2 regions of the Streptomyces sp. NPDC001549 genome follow, and region 1 is predicted to be linked to the other one. Evidence: riboswitches for the same ligand, from Rfam matches in the RefSeq annotation. Region 1 holds a riboswitch; the other holds the start of a gene.
The links. Region 1 has a riboswitch for ZMP and ZTP ahead of ACFY04_RS21255 (bifunctional 5,10-methylenetetrahydrofolate dehydrogenase/5,10-methenyltetrahydrofolate cyclohydrolase). Riboswitches for the same ligand answer to the same signal wherever they lie in the genome.
Positions count from the first base shown of each region.

Region 2: it holds a riboswitch for ZMP and ZTP, as region 1 does, so the genes downstream of both, glyA (serine hydroxymethyltransferase) here and ACFY04_RS21255 (bifunctional 5,10-methylenetetrahydrofolate dehydrogenase/5,10-methenyltetrahydrofolate cyclohydrolase) in region 1, are expected to answer to the same signal.

Region 1 is NZ_JBIAVJ010000012.1:160,143-166,720, reverse strand. It holds gene ACFY04_RS21270 (hypothetical protein) at 1-978, shown strand, start outside; gene ACFY04_RS21265 (RNA polymerase sigma factor) at 1,129-2,721, opposite strand; gene ACFY04_RS21260 (class I SAM-dependent methyltransferase) at 2,936-3,697, opposite strand; ZMP/ZTP riboswitch at 3,755-3,857, shown strand; gene ACFY04_RS21255 (bifunctional 5,10-methylenetetrahydrofolate dehydrogenase/5,10-methenyltetrahydrofolate cyclohydrolase) at 3,936-4,781, shown strand; gene ACFY04_RS21250 (MAB_1171c family putative transporter) at 4,899-6,107, opposite strand; gene ACFY04_RS21245 (NAD(P)/FAD-dependent oxidoreductase) at 6,104-6,578, opposite strand, start outside.
Region 2 is NZ_JBIAVJ010000028.1:113,789-120,366, forward strand. It holds gene ACFY04_RS34965 (2'-5' RNA ligase family protein) at 1-396, opposite strand, end outside; gene trpS (tryptophan--tRNA ligase) at 494-1,507, opposite strand; gene glyA (serine hydroxymethyltransferase) at 1,819-3,087, opposite strand; ZMP/ZTP riboswitch at 3,122-3,212, opposite strand; gene rocD (ornithine--oxo-acid transaminase) at 3,344-4,549, shown strand; gene ACFY04_RS34985 (glutathionylspermidine synthase family protein) at 4,565-5,767, opposite strand; gene ACFY04_RS34990 (hypothetical protein) at 5,776-6,078, opposite strand; gene ACFY04_RS34995 (hypothetical protein) at 6,183-6,578, shown strand, end outside.

The DNA.
Region 1 (6,578 bases):
TGGCGGTTCATCCTGGCTCACGAGATGCTGCACGCCGCCCTGCGCCACGGCGAGCGCCGCGGGGCCCGGGACCCGTACCTGCACAACGTGGCCGCCGACTACGTGGTCAACGGCTGGCTGGTGGAGATGGGCGTCGGCGAGATGCCCGCCGGGCTGCTGCACGACCCGGAGCTGAAGGACCTCTCCGTCGAGGAGGTCTACGACCGGATCACCACCGACCTGCGCCGGATGCGCCGCCTCGCCACCCTGCGCGGCAAGGGCCGCGGGGACATCCTGGGCGACCCGCTGCCCCATCCGGGCAGCGCACCGTACGCCGACCTGGACGAGTTCTACCGGCGCGGCCTGGTCCAGGGCTTCGACCTGCACACGTACGGGGAGCGCGGCCTGCTGCCCGCCGGGCTGATCCAGGAGATCCGGGCCCTGGCCCACCCGCCCGTGCCGTGGGACGCCCGGCTCGCCCGCTGGTTCGACGAGTACGTGCCGCGCCCCGAGCCGGTACGGAGCTTCGCGCGCCCGGCGCGCCGCCAGGCTTCCACCCCGGACATCCCGCGCGCGGGCCGCTCCTTCCCGCCCGAGGAGGTCGCCCGCTGCACCTTCGGCGTGGTCCTCGACACCTCGGGGTCGATGAACGCCGCCCTGCTCGGCAAGGCGCTGGGCGCGATCGCCTCGTACGCGGAAGCCCGCGACGTACCGGCGGCCCGCGTCGTCTTCTGCGACGCGGCGCCGTACGACGCGGGCTATCTGCCCCCGACCGAGATCGCGGGCCGGGTACGGGTCCGCGGGCGCGGCGGGACCGAGCTGCAGCCGGGCATCGACCTGCTGCAGCGGGCGGAGGACTTCCCGCCCGGGGCCCCGGTCCTGGTGATCACGGACGGCTGGTGCGACACCCTGCGCATCCGGCGCGAACACGCCTATCTGATCCCCCAGGGTGCCTCCCTGCCGTTCACCCCCAAGGGACCCGTCTTCCGCCTGACCTGACCGGCACCCCCTGGCCGGACCTCCTGACCGGACCCCCTGGCCTGACCTCTGACCGGACCCCTGGCCGGCCCCGACCCGTGACCGGATGCAGACGCAGAACGCCCCCGACCCGCGGATCCGCAGGTCAGGGGCGTGCTGGAGGAGATCGACTCAGTCGAGGTAGTCGCGCAGCACCTGCGAACGCGACGGGTGGCGCAGCTTCGACATGGTCTTGGACTCGATCTGGCGGATGCGCTCACGGGTGACCCCGTACACGCGGCCGATCTCGTCCAGGGTCTTCGGCTGGCCGTCGTTGAGGCCGTAGCGCATGGAGACCACGCCCGCCTCGCGCTCCGAGAGCGTGCCCAGGATGGACTGGAGCTGCTCCTGGAGGAAGGTGAAGGAGACCGCGTCCGCCGGGACGACCGCCTCGGAGTCCTCGATGAGGTCACCGAACTCGCTGTCGCCCTCCTCACCCAGGGGGGTGTGCAGGGAGATCGGCTCACGGCCGTACTTCTGGACCTCGATGACCTTCTCGGGGGTCATGTCGAGTTCCTTGCCCAGCTCCTCCGGGGTGGGCTCACGGCCCAGGTCCTGGAGCATCTGGCGCTGCACGCGGGCGAGCTTGTTGATGATCTCGACCATGTGCACCGGGATGCGGATGGTGCGCGACTGGTCGGCCATGGCACGGGTGATCGCCTGCCGGATCCACCAGGTCGCATACGTGGAGAACTTGAAGCCCTTGGTGTAGTCGAACTTCTCGACCGCGCGGATCAGACCGACGTTGCCCTCCTGGATCAGGTCCAGGAAGAGCATGCCGCGGCCCGTGTAGCGCTTGGCGAGGGAGACCACGAGGCGGAGGTTGGCCTCCAGCAGGTGGTTCTTCGCGCGGCGGCCGTCCTCGACCAGGATCTCCAGCTCGCGCTTGAAGGCGGGCTTGTGGTCCTCCTCCTCTTCGAGCTTGTACTCGGAGAACAGACCCGCCTCGATGCGCTTGGCGAGCTCCACCTCCTGCTCGGCGTTGAGGAGCGGCACCTTGCCGATGAGCTTGAGGTAGTCCTTGACGGGGTCGGCGGTGGCACCGGCCACCATGACCGTCTGCGCCGGGGCGTCGTCCTCGTCGTCGTCGGACAGGACGAAGCCCTGGGTGCCGCCGGCCTTGGGCGCCTCGTCCTCGGCCTCGTCGGCGAGGTCCTCGGCAGCCCAGTCCTCGCCCTCGACGGCGGGGGTCTCGCCCTCGTCGGCGTCCTTGGCGCTGGTCTTCTTCGCCGCGGTCTTCTTCACGGCGGTCTTCTTCACGGCGGTCTTCTTGACCGTGCGCTTCTTCGGCTCGGCGGCGGCCTCGGCCGACGCCTCGTCCCCGATGGCTGCGGCCGACGAAGCGGATATCGCCGTGGCGGTGGTGGCGGCCGTCGCCGCGGTGGTCGCCGCGGTCTTACGGGCACCGATGGGGCGCGGCGCCGCGGTGGCCTTCTTGGCCACGGTGCGGGCCGGGGCGGCGGCAGCCTTGCGGGGCTTCTTGGCGGCAGCCTTGGTGGCGGGGGCCGCGCTGACGTGAAGGGCGACACCCTCCTCGTCCAGGACCTGGTTCAGGCTGCGCAGGACCCGCTTCCACTGGTCCACCGGGATGCGGCCGGCCTCGAAGGCCTGGCGCACGTCGTCACCGTTGATGTGACCCTGCTCGCGGCCGCGCTCGACGAGCGCGACAAGGGCCTCGGATTCGGCGATCTCCGGAGGGAACGTACGGGACGGGCTGAGCGACACAAGGAGCCTCTCGTTGCGAACAGATAAGGGTGGGCGGGACATCATCGCGCGAACTCGGGAAACAGACCCGAGGGGGGTCTGTATTCCGGGCCGCGCGAGGACACCTGTCGGTTCATCGCATGCCCGAGTCGATTCGTTACGCGCTGAATTGAGTGACCTGCGCCACGCTGTGGCCACGCAACCCGATCCGGCGCAGATCCGTCCGCCCTTCAGATCAGCCCGTTTTGCGGGCTTCGATGAGGAAGCGGGCGGTGTGAGCGACGAACGGACCGTCGCGTTCGATCCGTTCGTGGAGCTCACGCAACCGGTCCCGGTACTGCCCGACCGTGAAGCCGGGCACCATCCAGATAACCTTCCGTAGAAAGTAGATCACGGCTCCGATGTCGTGGAACTCCGTGCGCAGACGTTCGGAGCGCAGATCGAGGACTTCGAGGCCGGCCGCGGTGGCGTCGGCGACCGCGTCGTCGGGGTGCCGGGCGCGCCGGATCTCCTCCGGCTGCGGGCCGAGGAAGTACTCGACGAGCTCGAAGACGCTCGCCGGACCGACCTGCTGCGAGAGGTATCCGCCGCCCGGCGTCAGCACCCGCGCGATCTCCTCCCACCAGATGGTCACCGGGTGCCGGCTGGTCACCAGCTCGAAGGCCGCGTCGCCGAAGGGCAGCGGCGGCTCGTCGGCGTCGGCGACCACCACCGCGCCCAGCGGGTGCAGCAGCCGCGTCGCCTTCTCGATGTTGGGCGGCCAGGACTCGGTGGCGACCATCAGCGGTGGCAGCGGAGCGCAGCCGGCCAGAACCTCACCGCCGCCGGTCTGGATGTCCAGCGCGGACCGGACCTGGGCCAGGCGCTCGCTCATCAGTTTCTGGTAGCCCCAGGAGGGGCGCTGCTCGGTGGCCCGGCCGTCGAGCCAGGAGAAGTCCCAGCCGTCCACGGAGACGGACTCGGCCTCGGCGACAAGGTGGTCGAAAGTACGCGTCATGCATTGATCGTCCCAGGTCGGACGCCCGACAACCACCGGATATGTCGACTACAGTGGTCGGCGGGCCGTGACTGGCGTTCGGGTGGATCACCACCGGGGAGCGGCCCGGCGTACCTGTGGACCTCCGGTACGTCGGCTGCCGCGCGCCTGGGCGAACCGCGATCCGCAGCGACGTTCAGGAGACCCCGTGACGACTGCCCAGACTGCCACTGACACTGCCGCCGGCTCCGCCCAGCTTATGGACGGCACGGCCCTCGCCCGCCGCATCTCGGAGCAGACCGCCGCCTACGCGGCGAAGATCACCGAGCGCACCGGCACCGCGCCCTGCCTCGCGACCGTGCTGGTCGGCGAGGACCCGGCCTCCGTGACCTACGTCCGCATGAAGCAGAACCGCTGTGCCAAGGCGGGGATCACCTCCCGCCACGTCGAGCTGCCGGCCGAGACCACCACCGAGGAGCTGGTGGCCACGCTCACCGCGCTGTCCGAGGACCCGGAGATCAGCGGCATCCTGCTCCAGCACCCCGTCCCGCACCACATCGACGAGCGCGCCGCCTTCGAGGCCATCGCCCCGGGCAAGGACGTCGACGGGGTCACCATGCACTCCTTCGCCGCCATGGGCTTCGGGCTGCCGGGCTTCGTCTCCTGCACCCCCGGCGGCATCATGCGGCTGCTCGCCGCCTACGACGTGGACCTGACCGGCAAGCACGCCGTCGTCGTCGGCCGCAGCGCGATCCTGGGCAAGCCGGCCGGGATGCTGCTGCTGGAGCAGAACGCCACCGTCACCTACTGCCACTCGCGCACCCAGGACCTGCCCTCGATCGTGCGCCAGGCGGACGTGCTGGTCGCCGCCGTCGGCAAGGCCGAGTTCATCCGGGGCGAGGACATCAAGCCGGGCGCGGTGGTCCTGGACGCCGGTTACAACGAGGGCAACGTCGGCGACGTGCACTTCGAGTCGGCCGCCGCCCGGGCCTCGTTGATCACTCCGGTGCCGGGTGGTGTCGGCCCGATGACCATCGCCGTACTGCTGGAGCAGACCGTGCAGGCGGCCGCCGCGCAGGCCGGGCTGGACCTCGCGGAGCTCTGATCCCACCGCGCGGATCCCGCGTACGACGCAGGCACGCACACGCGCTCACGCACGCCCCGGCCCTCGGTCCGGGGCGTCGCGTTTTCCCCGGGTGTCCGGGCCCCGGGGCCGTGCGCCTCAGGCGCCGACCGGGTCGGGGTTCAGGTCCGGCGTGCCGGCGGTGGCCGCGTCACGGGCCGCGGCGACGATGCCGGAGGTACGGAACGCGTCGGCCAGGGCGGTCAGGGGCCGCCGGCCCAGCCGGTAGGGCTCCGGGATCGCGGCCGGTCCCGGCAGGGGTCCGCCCGCGGCGGCGGCCTTCAGGCGGCATGCGGCCGCCAGAACGGCCGCGTCCGCGACCGCGGCGGCCTGCGCCTCGCCCATACCCCGGCCCAGGGCCTCCTCGTACGCGGCGCTGCGCACCCGGGGGTCGAACCAGCCGGCCAGCGCCAGGATGCCGTCGTCGATGACCGACTCGCGGTGGATCAGCCGGATCCCCACCGGGGACCACCAGGCCAGCGGGACGGTCCGTCCCTGGGTCGCGGCGAATCCGCGCAGTGCCTTCCACAGCGGGTGCAGCCGCCGGTACTGGCTGAGGGCCAGCCATGTCGCCGACCCGCCGACCAGCGGCACGACGAACCCGGCACCGAGCAGCAGCCCGGCGGCCCCGGCCAGTGGCGGCGCCACGTCCGTGGACAGGAACACCAGGTCGTGGCCGGTCCAGCGGGCCACGACCGAGGCCCACTTGGCGGCCAGGTAGGCCAGGTCCATCAGCCCGGCGACCACGATCAGGGCCAGCCCCGTGCGCAGCGGGCGCAGTGCGCGGTCCGCGCGCGTCAGCCACTTGCCGCACAGCCAGGTCAGCGCCGAGGTGCCCATCGTGTGCGCCACGAGGAAGCAGACGATCATCTCGCGGATCCAGGGCGTGGTCGCGTAGTACGTGTCCAGGTCCTGGAGCCGTTCCACCGGCGCGTCGCCGATCACGAACAGGACGACGATGGCCGCGGTCGCGGTGCCGAACAGGGCCGTGGTCAGCCGGGTGGCCCGGCGCACGGCCGCGGGCGGCCCGCCGCGCCACTGCAGGACCAGGACGACGCACAGCCCGGAGAACACCGTGCACAGGCCGAACACCAGGGGCGCGGAGAAGTTGACCACGCCGGTGCGGCGGTTGACCGAGGCGATGGTCGACGGCGATGCGAGGAAGTTGATGGGTGCCCCGACGGCGAGCAGCGCGCACGCCGTCCGGTTCAGCGGCCGGTCCCGGTCCCGGCGCAGCTTCGGCAGCTTGATCAGCAGCGCCAGGACCATCAGGGACGCGGGCAGGAGCGGCAGGATCCTGCCGCTCATCGGGCCTGTCCGACGGCGTCGGCGGGGCCGACCGGGTCCGCCGACGGGCCGGCGCCCGTGCCGGTGCCGGTGCCCGTGCCCGTGCCGGTGTCGGCACCGGGCTTTGTGACGGGCGCCCGGTCGAGCCCGGCGACGGCCCGCTCGGCGGCGGTGAGCGGCGGCGCCTTCAGCGCGCCCCGGTCCGAGGCGCGCAGGACGTGCCAGACCACCGACGGACGGAGCCAGTGGGTGGGCGCGATGCTCATGGTGAGGACGTTGAGCAGGGCGGCGGTGAGCGCCTCGTCGGTGGTGGCTCCCGTCATCAGCCGGTTGACGTACCCGTTGAGCAGACCACTGCCGGCGCGCGGCGTCATCCCGGTGGCCCCCGGATACAGGATGTCCTGCGAGGTGGCGAGCTCCCAGGCGGTGCTGACCTGCGGCGCGATGGCGCGCTGCGCCTCGCGGCCGATCCCGGGATGCTCCAGTCCCTTC
Region 2 (6,578 bases), on a different contig from region 1:
CTCCTCGGAGATCCCGTGGGCGATCGTGACGTGCGGGTGGTACGGGAACGCCAGGTCCCGGTCGAGCGGCCCCTGGGGGTCGCGGACCTCGCTCTGGAGGCGGGTGCAGCCCGCCGCCCCTTCGGCGATCTTGACGAAGACGACCGGTGAGAGGGGGCGGAAGGTTCCCGTGCCGGCCAGCCGCATCCGGAAGGCCCGGAAGGCGGCCGCGACCTCGACCAGGTGGGCCCTGATCGCGGGGAGCCGCTCCGCTTCCACCTCGGTGGGCGGGACGAGGGTGACGTGCGTGGGGATGCCGTGCGCGGCGGCGTCCCCGAAGCCCGCGCGCAGCTCCTGGAGCTGGCTGCCGTACGGCTCCGGGACCGCGATCGAAACGCCGAGCGTTACGGTCCCCACGTATCTCTCCTCCGCTTGTCGCTGTGGACTGCTGCCGCCCCAGTGTGGCGGCAGCACCCCCATTCGTGCCAGGGCTCTCTGTCCGTAGTTGCGTTCGTCAGTGCTTGGCGGGCAGCAGACCGAGGCGGTCGTAGGCCTGCGCGAGCGTCTCGGCGGCGACCGTGCGGGCCTTCTCCGCGCCCTTGGCCAGGAGGGAGTCCAGCGTCTCCGGGTCGTCCAGGTATTCCTGGGTCCGCTTCTTGAACGGTGTGACGAAATCGACCATCACGCCGGCCAGGTCGGTCTTCAGCGCTCCGTAGCCCTTGCCCTCGTACCTGGCCTCCAGCTCGGCGATCGTCTCGCCCGTGAGGGTGGAGTAGATCGTGAGCAGGTTGCTGACGCCGGGCTTCTTCTCGGAGTCGAAGCGGATCTCGGCCTCGGTGTCGGTGACCGCGCTCTTGATCTTCTTCTCGGTGACCTTGGGCTCGTCGAGGAGGTTGATCAGGCCCTTGGGGGACGACGCGGACTTCGACATCTTGATCGCCGGGTCCTGGAGGTCGTAGATCTTCGCGACCTCCTTGACGATGTGCGCGGCGGGGAGGGTGAAGGTCCGGCCGTAGCGCTGGTTGAAGCGCTCCGCCAGGTCGCGGGTCAGCTCGATGTGCTGGCGCTGGTCCTCGCCGACGGGGACCGCGTTCGCCTGGTACAGCAGGATGTCGGCGACCTGCAGGATCGGATACGTGAACAGGCCGACGCTGGCGCTGTTGACGCCGCCCTTGGCGGACTTGTCCTTGAACTGGGTCATCCGGCTGGCCTCGCCGAAGCCGGTGATGCAGTTCATGACCCAGCCGAGCTGAGCGTGCTCGGGCACGTGGCTCTGGACGAAGAGCGTGCAGCGCTCGGGGTCCAGGCCGGCGGCCAGCAGCTGGGCGGCGGAGAGGCGGGTGTTCGCGCGCAGATCCTTCGGATCCTGCGGCATGGTGATCGCGTGCAGGTCGACCACCATGTAGAAGGCGTCGTGCGTCTCCTGCAGGGCGACGTACTGGCGGATGGCTCCGAGGTAGTTCCCGAGGTGGAACGAACCGGAGGTGGGCTGGATGCCGGAGAGCGCGCGAGGACGATCAGAAGCCATGGCTTCATTCTCTCAGGTGCGGGGGCGGGCCCGTGCCCGCCGGCGGCCGGATCCCTCCGGGTCGCGCCGGGTCCGCCCGCACCGCGCCGGGGTACCCGGCGGTAGCGGATCGTCCGGAGCCCGCCCCGGCCGAGCGACCGGTTTCAGTCCCCGGGCGTGCCCCCGCTCAAGCGCCGGCGGGGCTGGATTTTCCAGCCCCGCCGACGCTTGAGGCGATCTTTCAGCCCCGCCAGCGCTTGAGGCGATCTTTCAGCCCCGCCAGCGCTTGAGGCGCGGGGCCTGGGGCGGAGCCCCAGCAGCGGTGCCGCAGGTCAGGCGAGCGGCAGCCCCGGGGCCGGGAAGGCGGCCATCAGGTCCGTGACCTCCGCGCGGATCGCGCCGAGCGCCTGCTCGTCCCCCTTCGCGGCCGCGTCCACCGCGCGCGAGATCCAGTCCGCCACCACCGGCATGTGCTCCGTGGACAGCCCGCGGGACGTCAGCGACGGCGTACCGATCCGCACCCCCGAGGGATCGAACGGCTTGCGCGGGTCGAACGGCACCGTGTTGTAGTTCACGACCATGCCCGCCCGGTCCAGGGCCTTGGCCGCGATCTTGCCCGGCACGTCCTTGCCCGTCAGGTCGATCAGGATCAGGTGGTTGTCGGTACCGCCCGAGACCAGGTCGAAGCCCTTCTGCAGCAGCGCCGCGGCCAGCGCCTTGGCATTGGCGACGACCGCGTGGGCGTACGAGACGAAGGACGGCTGCGCGGCCTCGTGCAGCGCCACCGCGATACCGGCCGTCGTCTGGTTGTGCGGGCCGCCCTGCAGGCCCGGGAAGACCGCCTTGTCGATGGCCTTCGCGTGCTCCTCCCGGCACATCAGCATCGCGCCCCGCGGGCCGCGCAGGGTCTTGTGCGTGGTGGTGGAGATGACGTCGACGTGGTCCGCCGGGGACGGGTGCGCGCCGCCCGCGATCAGGCCCGCGATGTGGGCGACGTCGGCGACCAGGACCGAGCCCGCCTCCCGCGCGATCTCCGCGAAGGCGGCGAAGTCGATGGTCCTCGGCAGGGCGGTACCGCCGCAGAAGATCAGCTTGGGCCGCTCGGCGAGGGCCAGCTCGCGCACCGCGTCGTAGTCGATGAGCCCGGTGTCGGCCCGGACGCCGTACTGCACGCCCCGGAACCAGGAGCCGGTCGCCGAGACGCCCCAGCCGTGCGTCAGGTGCCCGCCCATCGGCAGGGCCATGCCCATCACCGTGTCACCCGGCTTGGCGAAGGCCAGGTACACGGCCAGGTTGGCGGGCGAGCCGGAGTACGGCTGCACATTGGCGTGGTCCACGCCGAACAGGCCCTTGGCCCGCTCGACCGCCAGCGCCTCGACCCGGTCGATGTTCTGCTGGCCCTCGTAGTAGCGGCGGCCGGGATAGCCCTCGCTGTACTTGTTCTGCAGCACGGTGCCGGAGGCTTCGAGGACGGCCGCGGACACGTAGTTCTCACTGGGGATCAGGCGCAGGGTCTGTGCCTGCAGTACTTCCTCCGCCGCGACGAAGGACGCCAGCTCGGGGTCGGTGGCGAAAAGGGCGGGATGGCGGCTCGCGGACATGGCGGGCTCCTCCGGGGTCGATGTGATCGGTACCCCGCGAGGCCCAGGCGAGCGGCCCTGTATGCGGTCGAGCGCGCACGACTCCCCCGGAGTTGGTTCTCCGTACGCCAGTCGCCGTGCGTACCGGACACCTTAGCGGGCGCGCCGGGAGAGAGGTTTCTGCGTCCGGGATACGAGCGACGATAAGAAGGTGACGCCACCCTCGTCACCGCTTCACCCGGCGCTTCACCCCGCCGGACGGACGATCGGAGACCCCGTGTCGACAACTGCTGATGCCATCCGCTCCGCAGACGCGCACAGCGCGCACAACTACCATCCGCTGCCCCTGGTCGTCGCGTCCGCGGAAGGCGCGTGGATGACCGATGTCGAGGGCCGCAGATACCTCGACATGCTCGCCGGGTACTCGGCCCTCAACTTCGGGCACGGCAACCGCCGTCTGATCGACGCCGCCCGTGCCCAGCTGGAACGGGTCACGCTCACCTCGCGCGCCTTCCACCACGACCGCTTCGCCGATTTCTGTACCGAGCTCGCCGCGCTGTGCGGCAAGGAGATGGTGCTGCCCATGAACACGGGGGCGGAGGCCGTGGAGACGGCGGTGAAGACCGCCCGCAAGTGGGGCTACGAGGTCAAGGGCGTCCCGGACGGGCACGCCAAGATCGTGGTCGCCGCGGACAACTTCCACGGGCGGACCACGACCATCGTCTCCTTCTCCACGGACCACGACGCCCGCGACCACTTCGGCCCGTACACGCCGGGCTTCGAGATCGTTCCGTACGGGGACCTCACCGCCCTGGCCCACGCCGTCACCGAGAACACGGTGGCCGTGCTGCTGGAGCCGATCCAGGGCGAGGCGGGGGTGCTGGTGCCGCCCGCCGGGTACCTGACCGGCGTACGGGAACTGACCCGCGAGCGGAACGTCCTCTTCATGGCGGACGAGATCCAGTCGGGGCTGGGACGGACCGGCCGGACCTTCGCGTGCGAGCACGAGGGGGTCGTCCCGGACGTGTACATCCTCGGCAAGGCGCTCGGCGGCGGCGTGGTGCCGGTGTCGGCCGTGGTCGCCGACCGGGACGTGCTCGGGGTGTTCCGGCCCGGGCAGCACGGGTCCACCTTCGGCGGGAACCCGCTCGCGTGCGCCGTCGCGCTGGAGGTGATCGCGATGCTCCGGACCGGCGAGTTCCAGGGCCGTGCCACCGAGCTGGGCGAGCACCTGCACCGGGAGCTGAACCTGCTGGTCGGCGGGGGCGCGGTGACCGCCGTACGCGGCCGCGGGCTGTGGGCGGGCGTCGACGTCGACCCGTCACGGGGCACGGGCCGGGAGATCTCCGAGAAGCTGATGGAGCTCGGGGTGCTGGTGAAGGACACCCACGGGTCGACGATCCGGATCGCCCCGCCGCTGGTGATCAGCAAGGAGGACCTGGACTGGGGCCTGGACCAGCTCCGGTCGGTGCTGGGCGTGTAGGACTTCCCGGTTCGGTCAGAGGATGACGTGGGGCAGGAAGCGGGCGTACTCGTCCGTGACCGGCCCCGCCGATTCGCGGATGCCGAGCCCCGCCGCCTCGTCCTCGACGACCCATGCGCCGAGCACCACCCGGTTGCCGTCGAAGTCGGGCAGCGGGGCCAGGCCCTGGAAGCAGTACCGCTCCCCCTCCTCCGGTACGAAGGGCTCGCCGCCGTCGCCCGCCTCGTGCAGGGTGACCCCCGCGCCCTCACGGCCGAGGAGGGGTTTGGCCACGTAGCCGGCGGACCCGGGCCCGGCGAGCTCGCGCGGGCCGTCGAGGTAGGCGGGCAGCAGGTTGGGGTGCTCCGGGAAGAGCTCCCACAGGATCGCGAGCAGCGCCTTGTTGGACAGCAGCATCTTCCACAGCGGCTCGATCCAGCAGGTGGAGCCGGAGCCGCCGCCGTGGTCGTACGTGCCGAGGACCTGCGGGCCGAACTCGTCCGTGGCCAGCCACTCCCACGGGTAGAGCTTGAAGCAGGAGCGGATGAAGCGGAGCTTCTCGTCCACGAACCGGCCGGACAGGCTGTCCCAGCCGATCTGCTCGACGGAGAGCGCGTGCGTGTCCAGGCCGGCCTGCTCGGCGGTCTCCTGGAGGTAGGCGACCGTCATCAGGTCCTCGCCGAGCTCGTCGGTCTCGGAGTGCGCGAAGTGCAGCGGGCCGGGCGGGAGCAGCTCGGCCTGGCGCCGCCAGGCGTCGACGAGGCGCTCGTGGAGGGAGTTCCACTGGTCGGCGCCGGGGAAGCGTTCCTCCATCCAGAACCACTGGGGGCTGGCCGCCTCCACGAGGGAGGTGGGGGTGTCCGCGTTGTACTCCAGCATCTTGGCCGGGCTGCCGCTGCCGTCGTAGCGCAGGTCGAAACGGCCGTAGAGGGAGGGCTGTTCGGCGCGCCGCCGCCAGGACTCGGCGATCAGCGCGGCCAGTTTCGGGTCGGTGATGCCGAGGTCGGCGAAGCGGTCCTGCTCGACGATGTGCGCGGCCGCGGCCAGGCACATGGCGTGCAGCTCCTCGACGACGTTCTCCAGGGCCTCGACCTCGGGGAGCGAGAAGGAGTAGTACGCGCTCTCGTCCCAGTAGGGGCGCAGGGAGTCGTCGGGGTAGCGGGTCAGGGGATAGATCAGACCCTGCTCCTCGACGGTCTTCTGCCAGTCGGGACGGGGCTCGATGGTGTGCCGCTGCATGGTCTCGGTCAGCCGCCGCTGGAGCCGGAGCTGGAGTGGCCGCCGATGCCGCCGCGGGTGACGGCGGACTTGTCGAAGCTGCCGCCGGCGACCTTGCCGGAGCTGACGTAGCCGCCGTAGTAGTAGGCGCCGGTGCCGCCGGTCTTGCACTCCTTGTTGTTCAGCTGGTTGAGCGTCGAACGGGAGGCACACCGCTTGTCCGGTTCGTCGCTGCTGCCGCAGGCCACGAGGGTGGCCGCGAGCAGGCCCATGCCTCCGAGGGCGACGGCGCCGGAGCGCATGCGGCGCTGATTGGTGCTGCTGATGTCCATGTCTACTGCTCCCCCTGGGGCCTCGCGTGCTGCCGACAGAGTAGAGCGGGGCCACCGGCCGATGGAATCCGGCCGCTGTGAGATCCGTGACCTAGAGTCAGTTCGTGCTGATTGGGATGATTTGCGCGCTCGGTGCGGCGGTCTGCTTCGGTACGGCTTCGGTTCTGCAGGCGGTCGCGGCGCGGGCGGCGGAGCCCGGTACCGGGTCCGGAGTGGACACGGCGCTGTTCCTGCGGGCCGTGCGGCAGTGGCGGTACCTGGCGGGTCTGGGCCTCGACGGAGCCGGCTTCGTGCTCCAGATCATCGCCCTGCGGCACGTCCCGATCTACGCGGTGGGGGCGGCGCTGGCGGCCAGCCTGGCGGTGACGGCGGTGGTGGCGGCGCGGCTGCTGCGGGTGCGGTTGTCCCGGACCGAGTGGGGCGCGGTGGCGGTGGTGTGCGCGGGGCTGCTGATGCTCGGGCTCTCCGCCGGGGAGGAGGGCACGGGGACCGGGTCGACG